One region of the Pseudomonas koreensis genome, then DNA from elsewhere that is predicted to be linked to it. Evidence: predicted binding sites of a transcription regulator. Region 1 holds the regulator's gene; the other holds the start of a gene.
What was found. The regulator FliA, encoded in region 1, starts transcription of late flagellar genes. The targets are predictions, from matches to a motif close to CTAAAGTTTNNNNNNNNNNNGCCGNTAA.
Positions count from the first base shown of each region.

Region 2: a site for FliA is predicted at 3,993-4,020, ahead of J2Y90_RS01645 (methyl-accepting chemotaxis protein). Genes of this name have one in related genera too.

Region 1 is NZ_JALJWP010000001.1:3,041,519-3,052,685, reverse strand. Features, by position in the region: gene J2Y90_RS13700 (chemotaxis protein CheA) at 1-2,150, opposite strand, end outside; gene J2Y90_RS13695 (protein phosphatase CheZ) at 2,205-2,993, opposite strand; gene J2Y90_RS13690 (chemotaxis response regulator CheY) at 3,012-3,383, opposite strand; gene fliA (RNA polymerase sigma factor FliA) at 3,551-4,291, opposite strand; gene fleN (flagellar synthesis regulator FleN) at 4,288-5,118, opposite strand; gene flhF (flagellar biosynthesis protein FlhF) at 5,235-6,575, opposite strand; gene flhA (flagellar biosynthesis protein FlhA) at 6,587-8,716, opposite strand; gene J2Y90_RS13665 (DUF6124 family protein) at 9,306-9,665, shown strand; gene J2Y90_RS13660 (hypothetical protein) at 10,023-11,167, shown strand, end outside.
Region 2 is NZ_JALJWP010000001.1:354,980-361,142, forward strand. Features, by position in the region: gene J2Y90_RS01625 (DUF1780 domain-containing protein) at 1-24, shown strand, start outside; gene J2Y90_RS01630 (MOSC domain-containing protein) at 21-548, shown strand; gene J2Y90_RS01635 (DUF3094 domain-containing protein) at 600-773, shown strand; gene J2Y90_RS01640 (NAD(P)/FAD-dependent oxidoreductase) at 840-2,138, shown strand; gene J2Y90_RS01645 (methyl-accepting chemotaxis protein) at 2,295-3,920, opposite strand; tRNA gene J2Y90_RS01650 (tRNA-Pro) at 4,083-4,159, opposite strand; tRNA gene J2Y90_RS01655 (tRNA-Lys) at 4,257-4,332, opposite strand; tRNA gene J2Y90_RS01660 (tRNA-Pro) at 4,338-4,414, opposite strand; tRNA gene J2Y90_RS01665 (tRNA-Asn) at 4,424-4,499, opposite strand; gene clpB (ATP-dependent chaperone ClpB) at 4,797-6,163, opposite strand, start outside.

The DNA of each region.
Region 1 (11,167 bases):
GGCTTGATGACCACTTCTTCCTGGCCGACCAATTGATCGACGACGAAGCCGATCCGCTGGGTGCCCACCGAAAGAATCACCACATGGCCTTCGCGCTGCTCTTCGTGAGCGGCGGAGCTGACCAGCCAGCGCTTGAGGTAGAACAATGGCAGCGCCTTGTCGCGCACGATCACCACTTCCTGACCGTCGACGACATTGGTGGTCGACAGGTCGAGGTGGAAGATTTCGTTGACGTTGACCAGCGGGAACGCGAACGCCTGATTGCCGAGCATCACCATCAGGGTCGGCATGATCGCGAGGGTCAGCGGCACTTTGATGACGATCTTCGAACCCTGGCCCTTGGTCGAGTAGATGTTGATCGAACCGTTGAGCTGGGAAATCTTGGTCTTCACCACGTCCATGCCGACACCACGGCCGGACACGTCGGAGATCTCGGTCTTGGTCGAGAAACCCGGGGCGAAGATCAGGTTGTAGCACTCGGTATCGCTCAGGCGATCGGCCGCGTCCTTGTCCATCACACCGCGTTTTACCGCGATCGAACGCAGGACGTTCGGGTCCATGCCTTTGCCGTCGTCGGAGATCGACAGCAGGATGTGATCGCCTTCCTGCTCGGCCGCCAGCACTACGCGACCGCCACGGGCCTTGCCCGATGCTTCGCGTTCTTCCGGCGACTCGATGCCGTGGTCGACGGCGTTGCGCACCAAGTGGACCAGCGGGTCGGCCAGGGCCTCGACAAGGTTTTTGTCGAGGTCGGTTTCTTCACCCACCAGTTCCAGGTTGATCTCTTTCTTCAGCTGCCGCGCAAGGTCGCGAACCAGACGCGGGAAGCGCCCGAAGACCTTCTTGATCGGCTGCATCCGCGTCTTCATCACGGCGGTCTGCAGGTCAGCGGTGACCACGTCGAGGTTCGACACGGCCTTGGACATGGCTTCGTCGCCGCTGTTGAGACCCAGGCGCACCAGACGGTTACGCACCAGTACCAGCTCGCCAACCATGTTCATGATTTCGTCGAGACGCGCGGTATCGACGCGCACGGTGGTTTCCGCTTCGCTGGCCGGTTTTTCCGGCGGCGGTGTCGCAGGAGCACGGGCCGGAGCCGGTGCAGCAGCGGCGGCCGGTTTCGGCGCCTCGGCTTTCGGTTCAGGCTTGGCCGCAGGTTTCGGCGCAGCAGCGGCGGCCGGAGTTTTCGCTGCTGGCGTGGCGACGCTCGACGCGGAGCCGGCAGTCGCAGCGCTGGCGTCAAACTTGCCTTTGCCGTGCAATTGGTCGAGCAGCGATTCGAATTCGTGATCACTGATCAGGTCGCTGCCGGCCGCAGCGGCAGCCGGTGCAGCAGGTGCTGCCGGCGCCGAAGCGATCGCCGATTCCAGCGCGTCAACGGCGAAGTTGCCCTTGCCGTGCAACTGATCGAGCAAGGCTTCGAATTCGTCGTCGGTGATGTCCGAGCTGTCCCCCGCAGCAGGCGCGGCCGGAGCCGCTGCTGCTGGCGCCGGAGCGACCGCATCGACAGCAAACTGGCCTTTGCCATGCAGTTGATCGAGCAGCGACTCAAACTCGGCGTCGGTGATTTCATCGCTGGCGGCCGTGTCGGCAACCGGCGCGGGCGCCACAACAGCAGTCGGGGCCTCGGCTTGTGCCTTGACGGCATTCAGCGAGTCCAGCAGTTGTTCGAATTCGTTATCGGTGATGTCTTCCGATGCGCTTTCGGCGACCGGCTCTTCCACCACTTCTACCGGTGCAGCAACCGCTTCATCAGCCGATTGCGGCTCGGCCAGACGCGCCAGCGCGGCCAGCAGTTCCGGCGTGGCGGCGGTGATCGGTGCACGCTCGCGGACTTCGCTGAACATGCTGTTCACCGCGTCCAGTGCTTCCAGCACCACGTCCATCAGTTCTGCATCAACGCGACGCTCACCCTTACGGAGGATGTCGAACACGTTTTCGGCGATGTGACAGCACTCCACCAGCTCATTGAGCTGAAGGAAGCCGGCGCCCCCTTTTACAGTGTGGAAACCGCGAAAAATTGCATTGAGCAGATCTGCATCATCCGGGCGGCTTTCCAGCTCGACCAGTTGTTCGGACAGTTGCTCAAGAATCTCGCCGGCCTCAACCAGGAAATCCTGAAGGATCTCTTCATCGGCGCCGAAGCTCATTAATGGGGTGCTCCTACAGGTCTAAAAACCCAAAAAACCTGAAATTCCGAAATACTAGAATCCAAGGCTGGATAACAAATCGTCCACATCGTCCTGACCGGACACAACGTCTTCTCGTTTATCGGCATGAATCTGCGGACCTTCACCCTGCGAGAGATGTTTTTGTGGATCTTTTTCGGCAAGCATTGCGGCGCGGTCATGTTCGATGCCCGCAAAGCGGTCGACCTGACTGGCCATGAGCACGAGTTTGAGCAGATTGCTTTCGACTTCGGTGACCAGTTGGGTCACACGCTTGATCACCTGACCGGTGAGGTCCTGGTAATCCTGAGCCAGCAGGATGTCGTTGAGATTGCTCGACACCGCACGGTTGTCCGTGCTGCTGCGTGACAGAAAACCGTCGACCCGGCGCGCCAGTTCGCGGAACTCTTCAGCCCCGACCTCGCGACGCATGAAGCGGCCCCAATCGGCGCTCAACGTCTGCGCTTCATCAGCCAGACTGTTGACCACCGGCGTGGCGCTTTCCACCAGATCCATGGTGCGGTTGGCCGCGGCTTCCGTCAGCTTGACCACATAGCCCAGACGTTCGGTGGCGTCGGTGATTTGCGACACTTCCTCGGCCTGCGGCATGTGCGGATCGATCTGGAAATTGACGATCGCACTGTGCAGTTCACGTGTGAGCTTGCCCACTTCCTGATACAGGCCGCGGTCACGGGTCTGATTGAGCTCATGGATCAGTTGCACCGCGTCGCCGAACCTGCCTTTTTCAAGACTTTCGACCAGTTCGACCGCGTGTTTTTTCAGGGTCGATTCGAAATCGCCCTGGGATGATTCGTTATGCTCCATAGCTCCCCCGCGCATTCATCAGCCGATGCGTTCGAAAATCTTCTCGATTTTGTCTTTCAACGCTTGAGCCGTGAAAGGTTTGACCACGTAACCGTTCACACCGGCCTGAGCGGCCTCGATGATCTGCTCGCGCTTGGCTTCGGCAGTCACCATCAACACCGGGAGGTGCTTGAGTTTTTCATCGGCACGCACGTGGCGCAGCAGGTCGATACCGGTCATGCCCGGCATGTTCCAGTCCGTTACCAGAAAGTCGATGCTGCCGCTGTTGAGCACCGGAATGGCAGTGGTGCCATCGTCGGCCTCGACGGTGTTGGTGAACCCAAGATCGCGCAGCAGGTTCTTGATGATCCGCCGCATCGTTGAGAAGTCATCAACGATGAGGATTTTCATGTCTTTGTTCAATTCGACCTCCAAGCAGTCTTAAACGCGCCCAGCACCTGGACGCGCCACTTCAATCAATCGGCGCAGCACTTAAAGTTTGTCTGGAGCACAACGGATCGAGACCGGCGCCGTTGATCACCGCACCAGCCTCGTTTCGCAGTGTCCCCACACTGCCTTCAGCGCGCTCGCCACTCCCCCAAACGCCCCCGCAGACGGGCCGCGCACTGGCTGTGTAACTGGCTGACCCGCGATTCACTGACGCCAAGGACTTCACCGATTTCCTTGAGGTTCAGCTCTTCGTCGTAGTACAGCGCCAACACCAGTCGCTCACGCTCCGGCAAATTGGCAATCGCGTCCGCCAGCGCCGCCTGGAAGCGTTCATCTTCCAGATCGCGTGACGGCTCCATATGCGCACTGGCGCCATCCTCGTGCAGCCCTTCGTGTTCGCCGTCCTGCAACAGGTCGTCGAAACTGAACAGGCGACTGCCCAAGGTGTCATTCAGAATCCCGTAGTAATCGTCGAGACTCAATTGGAGTTCGGCCGCAACCTCGTGATCTTTAGCGTCACGGCCGGTTTTAGCTTCAATCGAGCGAATCGCGTCGCTGACCATCCTGGTATTACGGTGAACCGAGCGTGGCGCCCAGTCCCCTTTGCGCACTTCGTCGAGCATCGCGCCGCGGATTCGAATGCCCGCGTACGTTTCGAAACTGGCGCCTTTGCTGGCGTCGTATTTGGTCGAGACTTCGAGCAAACCGATCATCCCGGCCTGGATCAGGTCTTCGACCTGCACGCTGGCCGGCAGGCGTGCCAGCAAGTGATAGGCAATGCGCTTGACCAGTGGCGCGTAGCGCTCGATCAATTCGTATTGCGCGTCACGCGCCGACTTTTTGTAAAGATTCATGCCACTGGCGGTCATATCACAGGCCCTGCGGTTTGCTGCACGAGACGCTCGACGAAAAATTCCAGATGACCGCGCGGGTTGGCGGGCAGCGGCCAGGTGTCGACCTTCTGGGCGATGGCCTTGAAGGCCAGCGCGCACTTGGAACGGGGAAAGGCTTCGTAGACGGCGCGCTGCTTCTGCACCGCTTTGCGCACACTTTCGTCGTAAGGCACGGCGCCGACATATTGTAGGGCGACGTCGAGAAAACGATCCGTGACCTTGGTCAACTTGGCGAACAGGTTGCGCCCTTCCTGCGGGCTCTGCGCCATGTTGGCCAGCACGCGGAAGCGGTTCATGCCGTAGTCGCGATTGAGCAACTTGATCAGCGCGTAGGCGTCGGTGATCGAAGTCGGCTCATCGCACACCACCAGCAACACCTCTTGCGCAGCGCGAACGAAACTGACTACCGAGTCACCGATACCCGCAGCGGTGTCGATCACCAGCACGTCGAGATTGTCGCCGATGTCGCTGAACGCCTGGATCAGACCGGCGTGTTGCGCCGGGCTCAGGTGCACCATGCTCTGCGTGCCGGAGGCCGCCGGCACGATGCGAATCCCGCCCGGCCCCTGCAACAGCACGTCGCGCAATTCGCAACGGCCTTCGATCACGTCGGCCAGTGTGCGTTTGGGTGTCAGCCCCAGCAGAACGTCGACATTTGCCAGGCCCAGGTCGGCGTCCAGCAGCATGACCCGACGGCCAAGCTCTGCCAGCGCCAGCGACAAGTTCACTGACACGTTAGTCTTGCCGACGCCACCTTTGCCGCCGGTCACCGCGATCACCTGTACGGGATGCATGCTGCCCATGTTATTTCTTTACCTTGTCTTGCATAGACGGAGGCCACATTACTGGCTGCGCGTTCCCGATCGGAACAATGCGTGGCAGACCATCGATGTAGGTACAAAAACTGTTCATGATTACCTCAGCCAACCTGCTTGGTCGGGCTGTGATAGATATCAGCGAACATGTCAGCCATGGCTTCTTCGCTGGGTTCTTCCTGCATTTGCACGCTGACGGCGCGGCTGACCAGTTGATGACGGCGCGGCAGATGCAGATCATCCGGAATCCGTGGGCCATCGGTCAGGTACGCGACCGGCAATTCATGACTGATCGCCAGGCTCAACACTTCGCCGAGACTGGCCGTTTCATCCAGTTTAGTCAGGATGCAGCCGGCCAGCCCGCAACGCTTGTAACTGTGATAAGCGGCGGTTAGAACCTGTTTCTGGCTGGTGGTTGCCAGGACCAGATAATTTTTCGAGCGAATGCCACGCCCGGCCAGGCTCTCGAGCTGCATGCGCAACGCCGGATCACTGGCTTGCAGCCCGGCAGTATCGATCAAAACCACGCGTTTGCGTAGCAGTGGATCCAATGCCTGCACCAGCGACTGGCCCGGATCGACGTGGGTCACCGGCACATTGAGAATGCGGCCGAGGGTTTTCAATTGTTCCTGCGCGCCGATGCGAAAGCTGTCCATGCTCACCAGCGCAACGTTCTGCGCGCCGTACTTGAGCACATAACGCGCGGCCAGCTTGGCCAGCGTGGTGGTCTTGCCCATGCCGGCGGGGCCGACCATCGCAATCACACCGCCCTCTTCCAGCGGCTCGACTTCCGGTACGGCAATCATCCGCGCCAGGTGCGCCAGCAGCATGCGCCAGGCCTGACGCGGCTCTTCGATATCGGTAATCATCGCCAACAGATCGCGCGACAGCGGGCCGGACAGGCCGATGCGCTGCAGACGACGATACAGATTGGCCTGGGCCGGACGGCTGCCTTGCAGCTGATTCCAGGCCAGGGTGCCGAGCTGCACTTCCATCAGCTCGCGCAGGCTGTTCAACTCAAAACGCATCGACTCCAGCGCTCGCGGATCGACACCCGCCGAAGCTTGCGCAGGGGCTGCGGCCGGACGGGCCGGGGCAGCGTAGGTTGGCTCGCTCAGCGGCTCGGCAGCGGTCAGCGGCAGGCCTGCGGTCAATGGCAGCCCGGCGAACAACTGCTGATTGGTGTTGCCATCGGCTTCGCCACGCAGGCTCAGCTCGGCCTGGGCGGTGACGATGCGCGACTGGGTCTTGCGCAGCTCGTCTTCGAGTTCCATGTTCGGGACCCGTGGTGCCAGCGCCGACAATTTGTAATCCAGTGCCGCCGTCAACTCGACGCCGCCGGCGATGCGGCGGTTGCCGATGATGGCGGCATCAGCGCCCAGCTCATCGCGAACCAGCTTCATGGCCTGACGCATATCGGCGGCGAAAAAACGCTTAACTTGCATAAACCACTACCTCAGCCGTTGGGCCCTACTGTCGCAACGATGGTCACTTGCTTGTTGTCCGGTACTTCCTGGTAGGCCAGCACATGCAGCCCAGGGACTGCGAGGCGGCCAAAGCGCGAGAGCATCGCGCGAATCGGGCCTGCCACCAGCAGGATCACCGGTTGGCCTTGCATTTCCTGCCGCTGGGCCGCTTCGATCAACGAACGCTGCAGCTTCTCGGCCATGCTTGGCTCCAGCAGAACGCCCTCTTCCGAGCCTTGTCCTGCCTTCTGCAGACTATTGAGCAATATCTGTTCCAACCTTGGTTCCAATGTGATCACAGGCAGCTCGGACTCAGTGCCTACAATGCTTTGGACGATGGCGCGGGATACCCCGACCCGCACAGCAGCGACCAGAGCGGCGGTATCTTGACTCTTGGCGGCGTTGTTCGCGATCGCCTCGGCGATGCTGCGAATGTCGCGCACCGGCACGTGTTCGGCGAGCAGCGCTTGCAGGACCTTGAGCAACTGCGACAGCGAAACCACCCCCGGCACCAGCTCTTCAGCCAGTTTCGGCGAGCTCTTGGCCAGCAATTGCATGAGTTGCTGCACTTCCTCGTGGCCGATCAGCTCACTGGAGTGCTTGTAGAGAATCTGGTTCAAGTGCGTGGCGACCACGGTGCTGGCGTCAACCACGGTGTAGCCGAGCGATTGCGCCTGGGCGCGCTGGCTGATTTCGATCCATACCGCCTCGAGGCCAAAAGCCGGATCTTTGGCGTTGATACCGTTGAGCGAGCCGTAGACCTGGCCGGGGTTGATCGCCAGTTCGCGATCCGGGTAGATCTCGGCCTCGGCGAGAATCACGCCCATCAGGGTCAGGCGGTAAGCGCTCGGCGCCAGATCGAGGTTGTCGCGGATGTGCACGGTCGGCATCAGGAAGCCCAGATCCTGCGAGAGCTTCTTGCGCACGCCCTTGATCCGCGCGAGCAATTGCCCACCCTGATTGCGGTCCACCAGCGGAATCAGGCGATAGCCGACTTCCAGGCCAATCATGTCGATCGGCGTGACGTCATCCCAGCCCAGTTCTTTGGTTTCCATGGCGCGGGCCGGCGACGGCAGCAGTTCCTGCTGACGCTTGACCTCTTCCAGGGCCACGACCTTGGCGACGTTCTGCTTCTTCCAGAACAGGTACGCGCCGCCCGCAGCCAGCGCTGCCATGGTCAGGAAGGAGAAGTGCGGCATGCCCGGCACCAGGCCCATCACCGCCATCAAACCAGCGGCTACGGCCAGCGCTTTCGGCGAGGCGAACATCTGGCGGTTGATCTGCTTGCCCATGTCTTCCGAGCCGGAAGCACGGGTCACCATGATCGCCGCCGCTGTCGATAACAACAGTGATGGCAATTGCGCCACCAAACCGTCACCGATGGTCAACAAAGCGTAAACCCGGCCGGCGTCGCCGAAGCTCATGCCGTGCTGGAAGATACCGACCGCCATGCCGCCGATAAGGTTGATGAACAGAATCAGCAAACCGGCGATGGCGTCACCACGGACGAACTTGCTGGCACCGTCCATCGAACCGTAGAACTCGGCCTCCTGGGCGACTTCCTGACGGCGCATTTTGGCCTGGTTCTGGTCGATCAGGCCAGCGTTGAGGTCGGCGTCGATCGCCATTTGTTTGCCGGGCATGGCATCGAGGGTGAAGCGCGCGCTCACCTCGGAAATCCGCCCGGCGCCCTTGGTCACCACGACGAAGTTGATGATCATCAGAATCGCGAAGACCACGATACCGACCACGTAGTTACCGCCGATCACCACCTCACCGAAGGCCTGAATCACCTTACCGGCCGCGGCGTGGCCGTCCTGACCGTGGAGCATCACCACTCGCGTCGAGGCCACGTTCAGGGCCAGGCGCAGCAGCGTCGCCACCAGCAGAATGGTCGGGAACACCGCGAAATCCAGCGGCCGCAGCGCATACACGCAGACCAGCAGGACGACGATGGACAGGGCAATGTTGAAGGTAAAGAAGACGTCGAGCAGGAACGGCGGCACCGGCAACATCATCATCGCCAGCATCACCAGCAGCAACAACGGCACGCCCAGATTGCCTCGACTGAGGTCGGCAACGTTGGTGCGTGCTGTATTGAATAACTGAGTGCGATCCACCGGTTTTCCCCGTTCCTTTAAAGCAAACTTTTGACGCCCGAAGCGGGCGCAGGGCGGCTATTGCAAGAAGCTTTCCAACTTTTACCGGGGAATGAAATAGAGCGGTTTTGCTTGAGATTATCGGCTGATTGAGCCGCCCCCTTCGCGAGCAGGCTCGCTCCCACCGTTTGAAATGCATTCCCAATCGGACATTTGGAATACGGCCCCTGTGGGAGCGAGCTTGCTCGCGAAGGGGCCATCAGAACCAACGCAATTCTTCGACTTAAACAAAGCTGTTTAAAAGACACCTCCAGACACGGTCTCAAGGCTACAAATCCTTGCGCCATTGCCTACGGCCAAGCCAGAATCCGCCGGCTTGTGCGCCTTGGGGGCGAGTTCTATTGTTGTCCGGTCGCTGACGAATCAGCGATCGGGTCTCGCAGCCCGTCGATCTCTGGACGCACAACACCCGTTTTTTTATGGCGGCTGTACGTGGGAGACCTTCGGGTCTGCCGGTTCTAGAGTCCCGGTCTGCGACCTGCGTATAGCTGCCACCCTCATTCGTCTCGCAGCGAACGTTGGCAGCTCCAATGACTCTAGGAGCTTCACCATGATCAAACCCACACCCAACCCACCCGAAACCGACCCCACCTCCCCCTACGAATCCCTCGATTCAAAAAAACTCCACGAAGCCGCCGACCGCGCCCTCGACCACTACCTCTGCCCACCCGGCTCCACCCCGCCGCCCTACAGCCCCCGCGCGATGTACGCCGTCACCGCCGACACGAAAAACGAAGACCTGCTGGCCAACGCCTGCGAAACCCTCGCCTCGGCCAAAACCATCGCCCAGGAATTCGCCGGACTGGTGAAACCGTCGCAGCGTCGGACGCTGATGGGGATCGCGCAACTGATCATGCTTGGAGAATTGGCGGTGAATCGGGTGCTGGATAATCTGGAATTGCCGCAGTAGCGCGCCTCTGTGACACGTCAAGACTGATGTGTTAGAGCGGCCGGCGCCTTCGCGGGCAAGCCCGCCCCACTGGGACCGCTGGCGATCACAAGCCTGCGTTTACACCGCCTCGCCTGCCCGCGAAGGCGACTTCACAGCCTTCACATCGCTTCAAGCAAGGAAAACCCGCCGCCCCGTTGAGTCGGGACGGCGGGTTTTGTCGTTGCGGCAGCAGAACTTTCTCATCCAGGCGACGAACAATCACTCATCGGATACCACTCATCGGATACCACTGCCCACCTGTCAGAGTTGACAGGTGCGCAACATTTCAATTGCGCGTTAACTCACTCCGTCACTTTCCCGCACGGAGCCGTTGCCATGTCGCTGCCTGATGAGCCTTTCGCCCTAAAAGAACTCGAGATCCCCGGGCGCACCGGCCCGGTATCGGAGAGTCCTCAGAAGATCTGGGGCATCAACATCGCCGCCGCGCTGGGCAACTTTCCGCTTGAAGGTCTGCTGTGCGAGGCCGGGCCGTGGGGGAACATGGCGGAAGGCGACACGTTGACGATCTCCTGGGGCACCGGGCAAAACGTGTGGACGGAAAAAGTCGACAAGGACCGGGTCGGCAAGAAACTGCGCATGTACGTGCCTGCCCGGCACATGATCGATGGCCCGTACGCGGTGTCCTATACCGTCAAACCGTTGGGCGGCGCCGATGAACCGTCTGAAGTCATGCAGGTGCTGGTCAAGCTGACGCGACCGGGCGGCCATGATGACAACGGTGATATCGGGCACTCGAAACTGATCATGAGCCTTCCCCAAACCATCATTGACGGCGGCATCCACGAGGGCAACGTCGAGGATGGCGTGCCGATCACCATTGGCAAGAACGATGGCACGCCGCCCTACCCCTACGCGGCGGCGGGTGATGTCTGTCGCATCAGTTGGGGCGGCATCTACGTGCGCGGTACTCCGCTGACCCAGGAACAGGCCGAAGGCAAGGCGCCGATTATCATCACCATCACCCCGGAGATCATTAAAGACGCCGGTGATGCGCCCGGCGTGGCTGTGGTTTTCGAGGTATACGACAAGGTGTTCAACCGCTCCGAGGACTGGAGCCCCGAGCAGCGCATAGAAGTGGCGGTGGGTACGACACGGCTGGGCGCGCCGTTGCTGAAAGAAACGGAAAACAACGTGCTGAATGTCGACAAGCTGGGCGACGCCGACGGCACCGTGCAGATCATCGCCACGAATACCAGCCATTTCGAGGTGGGTGACATTCCCTTCATCCGGATCAAGGGCACACCCATCGAAGGGCTACCGATTGATCTGGAAAAAGAATACCCGCCGTTGACAAACGTGCCGAGCGTTGTTGAACACAAGGTTCCCAACGCCGTGTTACGCCAGTTGGCCAAGGCGCAGATCACCTTGTCCTACTACCTGAAAAAAGCCGATGCCTCTCCCGACTTGCGCTCCAGTAGCCAGTTCATCCGCGCCATCGGCGAAGTCCAGCGGCTGGCCGC
Region 2 (6,163 bases), 2.7 Mb from region 1:
TTCGACGTGGGTATCAGCCTGTGACGCCGCTGCAGCAGTTGATCGCCGAGGTTCCGCAAACGGGCCGGGTGCGCTGGATCGGTGTGCGTCCAGAATCCCGTGGGCCGATGCTTGAACTCGATGCGGTCGAGGCGCGGCTGGAGGCCGGACTCACTGGCGACCACGCCCGCCCAGGCGTCCGCAATGCGCGACAGGTGACGCTGATTCAGTGGGAACACCTGGCGGTGATCAACGCCTTGATGGGCCGCCCCGGCGATCAACCGGTCAGGCCTGAAGATCTGCGGCGCAATCTCGTTATAAGCGGAATCAATTTGTTCAGTCTCAAGGGGCGGCGCTTTCGCATCGGGCAGGCGATACTCGAAACCACTGGCTGGTGTCAGCCCTGCGCACGTTTGCAGAACAACCTTGGCCCGGGCACTTTTCAAGCCGTGCGCGGGCATGGCGGAATCACCGCCCGGGTGTTACAAAGCGGCATCATTCGCCTCGACGATGAGGTACGCGTCGAACCGGTCCCGGACAGCGGCTATGCGCCGTTCCACCCCGGCTGAACACCGCTGTAGCTTGTGCTCATTCAGTAACGTCTACCTGACGAGGCAAATATGACCAGCCGCCTGAACCCCGAAGACCAAAAGCATGTCGAAGAGTACCTGCAACTGTCCCAACACCGTGTCGAGCGCCGGCCTTTCCGGCCGTGGATGCTCCTGGTGCTGGTGCTGGCAGTGACCATTGGTCTGGGCCTGTTGAGCCGATTTATCAGTTACCTGACGCTATGAGCTGCCTGGCGCTCGCTTGGGTAACTGCGAAAAAGATTTCCTTTAAAAACCTTGCGAGTTATCCCTATGTCCCATCGTATTGTCATTGTCGGCGGCGGCGCCGGCGGTCTGGAGTTGGCTACCCGTCTGGGTAAGACTCTGGGCAAGCGTGGCACGGCCAGCGTCATGCTGGTCGACGCGAACCTGACCCATATCTGGAAACCGCTGCTGCACGAAGTGGCCGCCGGTTCTCTGAACTCTTCCGAAGACGAACTCAATTATGTCGCCCAGGCGAAATGGAACCACTTCGAGTTCCAGCTCGGGCGCATGAGCGGACTCGATCGAGCGCAGAAGAAGATCCAGCTGGCGGCAACCTACGACGAAAACGGCGTCGAGCTGGTACCGGCGCGTGAAGTGGCCTATGACTCGCTGGTGATCAGCGTCGGCAGCACCACCAACGATTTCGGCACTCAGGGCGCGGCGCAGCACTGCCTGTTCCTCGATACGCGCAAACAGGCCGAGCGCTTCCATCAGCAATTGCTCAACCACTATCTGCGCGCCCATGCCGGGCAGACTGATGTGATCGAGCAGATCAGCGTGGCCATCGTCGGCGCCGGCGCCACAGGTGTCGAACTGGCGGCAGAGCTGCACAACGCGGCGCATGAACTGGCGGCGTATGGTCTGGACCGTATCAAACCGGAAAACATGCACATCACCCTGATCGAAGCCGGTCCACGGGTGCTGCCTGCCCTGCCGGAGCGGATCAGTGGGCCGGTACACAAGACCCTGGAGAAGCTCGGGGTCAATGTGATGACCAACGCTGCGGTCAGCGAAGTCACCGCCGACAGCCTGATCACCGCCGATGGCAACGAGATCAAGGCCAGCCTGAAAGTCTGGGCCGCCGGCATCCGCGCACCGGGTTTCCTCAAGGACATCGACGGCCTGGAAACCAACCGCATCAATCAGCTGCAAGTGCTGCCAACCCTGCAAACTACCCGCGACGAAAACATCTTCGCCTTCGGTGACTGCGCGGCGTGCCCGCAACCGGGGACCGATCGCAACGTGCCCCCGCGTGCACAAGCTGCGCACCAGCAGGCATCGTTGCTGGCCAAGTCGCTGAAACTGCGTATCGAAGGCAAGACCCTGCCGGAGTACAAGTACACCGACTACGGCTCGCTGATTTCGCTGTCGCGCTTTTCTGCTGTGGGTAACTTGATGGGCAACCTGACCGGCAGCGTGATGCTTGAAGGCTGGCTGGCGCGGATGTTCTACGTGTCGCTGTACCGCATGCACCAGATGGCGCTGTACGGACCATTTCGCACAGCAATGCTCATGCTCGGCAGCAAAATCGGCCGTGGTACCGAGCCGCGTCTGAAATTGCACTAAAGCGCCAACCTGTGGGAGCGAGCTTGCTCGCGAAAGCGGTGGGTCAGTCAACACTGTCGTTGAATGATTCGGCCCCTTCGCGAGCAAGCTCGCTCCCACATTGTTTCGTGTTGTGCGCAAATCAGCAGGCGAAGGCCTGCAATTGATCTCTGTCCATCAGAGCTGAAAGCGTCGCACCATGCCCTGTAGCGCGTTGGCCAGTTGCGAAAGCTCATGACTGGACGCGCTGGTCTGGTCAGCACCCGCAGCCGAACGCACCGACAGGTCGCGAATGTTCACCAGATTGCGATCCACCTCCCGCGCCACTTGCGCCTGCTCCTCGGCAGCGCTGGCGATGACCAGGTTGCGCTCGTGAATCTCGTGCACCGAAGCCGTGATCGTCACCAGCGCCTCGCCCGCCCGCTCGGCCAGGACCAAGGTGCTCGCCGCACGCGACGCGCTGGCCTGCATTGAATCCAGCGCCAGGCTCGAGCCGCTGCGCATGCCTTGCACCATCTGCTCGATCTCCTGCGTCGATTGCTGGGTGCGATACGCCAGCGCACGCACCTCATCGGCCACTACCGCAAAACCTCGACCGCTTTCACCCGCGCGTGCCGCTTCGATGGCGGCGTTGAGCGCCAGCAGGTTGGTCTGCTCGGCGATGGCGCGGATCACGTCCAAAACCTTACCGATGTCTTGCGACTGATTGGCCAGCGACTGCACCAGTTCGCCGGTGTGCTGCACGTCGCTGGCCAGTGCATTGATCGCGCTGGCGGTTTCGCTGACGCGCTCCTGGCCCAATCGCGCCGACTGACTGGACTGGCGCGTGGCATCGGACGTCGACACGGCGTTGCGTGCTACCTCCTCCACCGCAGCGGTCATCTGGTTGACGGCGGTCGCGGCTTGTTCGATTTCGTTGTTCTGCTGCTGCAGGCCTTGGGTGCTGTCGACGGTGACGGCGCTGAGTTCGTCTGCGGCCGTGGCCAGTTGCGTCGCCGAGCCGCTGATGCCTTGCAGGGTTTCGCGCAGGTTCTGCTGCATCGTCGCCAGGGCTTTGAGCAAGCGGCTGACTTCGTCGTTGCCATGGGTTTCGATCGGTCGGGTCAGATCGCCCTTGGCCACACTTTCAGCGGCATCCACGGCGCTGCTCAAGGGACGCACGATACTGCGTGTGAGCAACATCGCCAGCGCCACCGTGGCCAGCGCCGCCAAGGCAATGAACAGAGTGACGATGGTCCGCGAGGTTTCATAATGCGCGGCGGACTTTTCGCTTTCGGCGGCAACCTGGCGGGCAAACAGATCGGCGAGATCGTTGAGTTGCTTGCCGGAACCGTCGACCACGGTCTTCATGTCAACCAGCAGCAATTTGGTCAGCTCGTCACGCTTGCCTTGCTCGGCGAGAGTGAATGACTGGGCAATCCCGGTGCGATAAGCAGCGAAGGTTTTCTTGAACTGGTCATACAGCTGCTGACCTTCGGCCGTGTCGACCAGTTTGTCGTAGGCGGCGATCTTCTCGCTCAGCTCCTTGTCGCGGGTGTCCATCTGGCCGCGATAGGTGGCGATGTTGGCCGGATCCTGATCGAGCGCCATGCGCAGGGAAATGGTGCGGATGCGCAGCATCAGTTCGCGGATCTCGTCGCCGCCACGAATACTTGGCAACCAGCGGTTCTCCACCGCTACCTCACTGTCGCGAATGCTCGACATCTGCCCCAGCGCAAACACACCGAGCAAGGCCACCAACACCGCGATCAGGGCAAATCCCAGGGCGGCCCGGGGAGCAATATTCAACTGACGAAGCAACATGACGAACGCCCTTATTCTTGTAATGGCCAGATTCAAGGGGCGAAGCGTTGGCCGTCCCCTCGTGTTAGCGGGCTATCGGCAGGTTGTATGACGACTTGAAGGGATTCGCCTTCCGGCAGGCAAAAAAAATCCCCGTATCTTTCGATACGAGGATTTTCAATATGGTCGGGGTAAGGGGATTCGAACTCCTGACATCCTGCTCCCAAAGCAGGCGCGCTACCGGACTGCGCTATACCCCGGTAAAAAAAAGGCGACCTTTCAAAGATCGCCTTCTTCGATCAGCGCTTTTGGCCTCTGATCTTAAGATTCGATCCCAGCGCAAACTGGTTTCAAAAATGGTGGGTCGTGTGGGATTCGAACCTACGACCAATTGGTTAAAAGCCAACTGCTCTACCAACTGAGCTAACGACCCAAATATGGTCGGGGTAAGGGGATTCGAACTCCTGACATCCTGCTCCCAAAGCAGGCGCGCTACCGGACTGCGCTATACCCCGATTTGAAATTGGCTCCGTGACCAGGACTCGAACCTGGGACCCAATGATTAACAGTCATTTGCTCTACCGACTGAGCTATCACGGAACTACATATTTCAAGTTACAACGGTGAAGCTTTGTTGCTTCTCGACACCCTTTCGCATCGCTGCGTTCGTGTGTCTGAGGCGCGCTATTCTACAACCTAGAACACCTCTGTCAACCCCCTAAATTGCTTTCAAGTTAATGATTTGCAACTTATTTCAGATTCCAACCCGGTGGGTTGAAACGCTGCCGGTGACTGACTGCGGGGCGCACTTTACAAGCCTTTTCCTTTGAGTTCAACAGCCTGGCGAAAAAAAGGCCTCGCAATGCGAGGCCTTCCCGGTTTCATTGCCGCTGAGGCTTAGCCGAAAACGATTTCGTCGTTCTCGACCTTGCCGGTGGCGGTGTCGCCAGGCATGAAATGACCCGACAGGATCAACTGCGCCAGCGGGTTTTCGATCCAGCGCTGAATCGCCCGTTTCAAAGGACGCGCGCCATACACCGGGTCGTAACCGACGGCGATCAGCTTGTCCATCGCCTCCGGGCTCAACTCCAGCTTCAGCTCGCGCTCGGCCAGACGACTGCGCAGACGGCCCAACTGGATCTCGGTAATCCCGGCGATCTGGTCGCGTGCCAGCGGCTCGAAGATCACCACTTCGTCGACGCGGTTGATGAACTCCGGCCGGAAGTGCGAGGTCAGCGCGTCCATCACAGCAGCACGCTGCGCTTCACGATCACCGACCAGCTCCTGGATCTGCATCGAGCCGAGGTTGGACGTCATCACGATCACCGTGTTGCGGAAGTCCACCGTACGCCCGTGACTGTCGGTCAGACGGCCATCCTCAAGCACTTGCAGGAGGATGTTGAACACATCCGGGTGCGCCTTCTCGACTTCGTCCATGAGGATCACCGAGTACGGCTTGCGACGCACCGCTTCCGTCAGATAACCGCCCTCTTCATAGCCGACGTAACCCGGTGGCGCACCGATCAGACGAGCCACGGAATGTTTCTCCATGAACTCGGACATGTCGATGCGCACCATCGCCTCTTCCGTGTCGAAGAGGAATTCGGCCAGCGCCTTGCACAGCTCGGTTTTACCGACACCGGTCGGGCCGAGGAACATGAACGAGCCGCTCGGACGATTCGGGTCGGACAACCCGGCGCGGGAACGCCGCACGGCGTTGGCCACGGCCACGACTGCCTCTTCCTGACCGATCACCCGTTTGTGCAACAGGCTCTCCATCTTCATCAGCTTGTCGCGCTCGCCTTCGAGCATTTTCGACACCGGAATGCCGGTCCACTTCGACACAACTTCGGCAATCTCTTCCTCGGTCACCTTGCTGCGCAGCAACTGGTTTTCGCTCTTGCCGTGCTGGTCGACCATTTGCAGGCTGCGTTCCAGATCCGGGATCACCCCGTACTGCAACTCGGCCATGCGGTTCAGGTCGCCTTTGCGCCGTGCGGCTTCCAGTTCCTGTCGCGACTGTTCGATCTTCTGCTGAATCTGCGCAGAACCCTGCACCTCGGCTTTTTCCGAGTTCCAGATTTCCTCCAGATCGGAGTACTCACGCTCGTGACGCTCGATTTCTTCCTGGAGTTTTTCCAGGCGTTTCTTCGCTGCGTCGTCGCTTTCTTTCTTCAGCGCCTGGGATTCCACCTTCAGTTGAATCAGGCGGCGCTCGAGACGATCGAGTACTTCCGGCTTGGAGTCGATCTCCATACGGATAC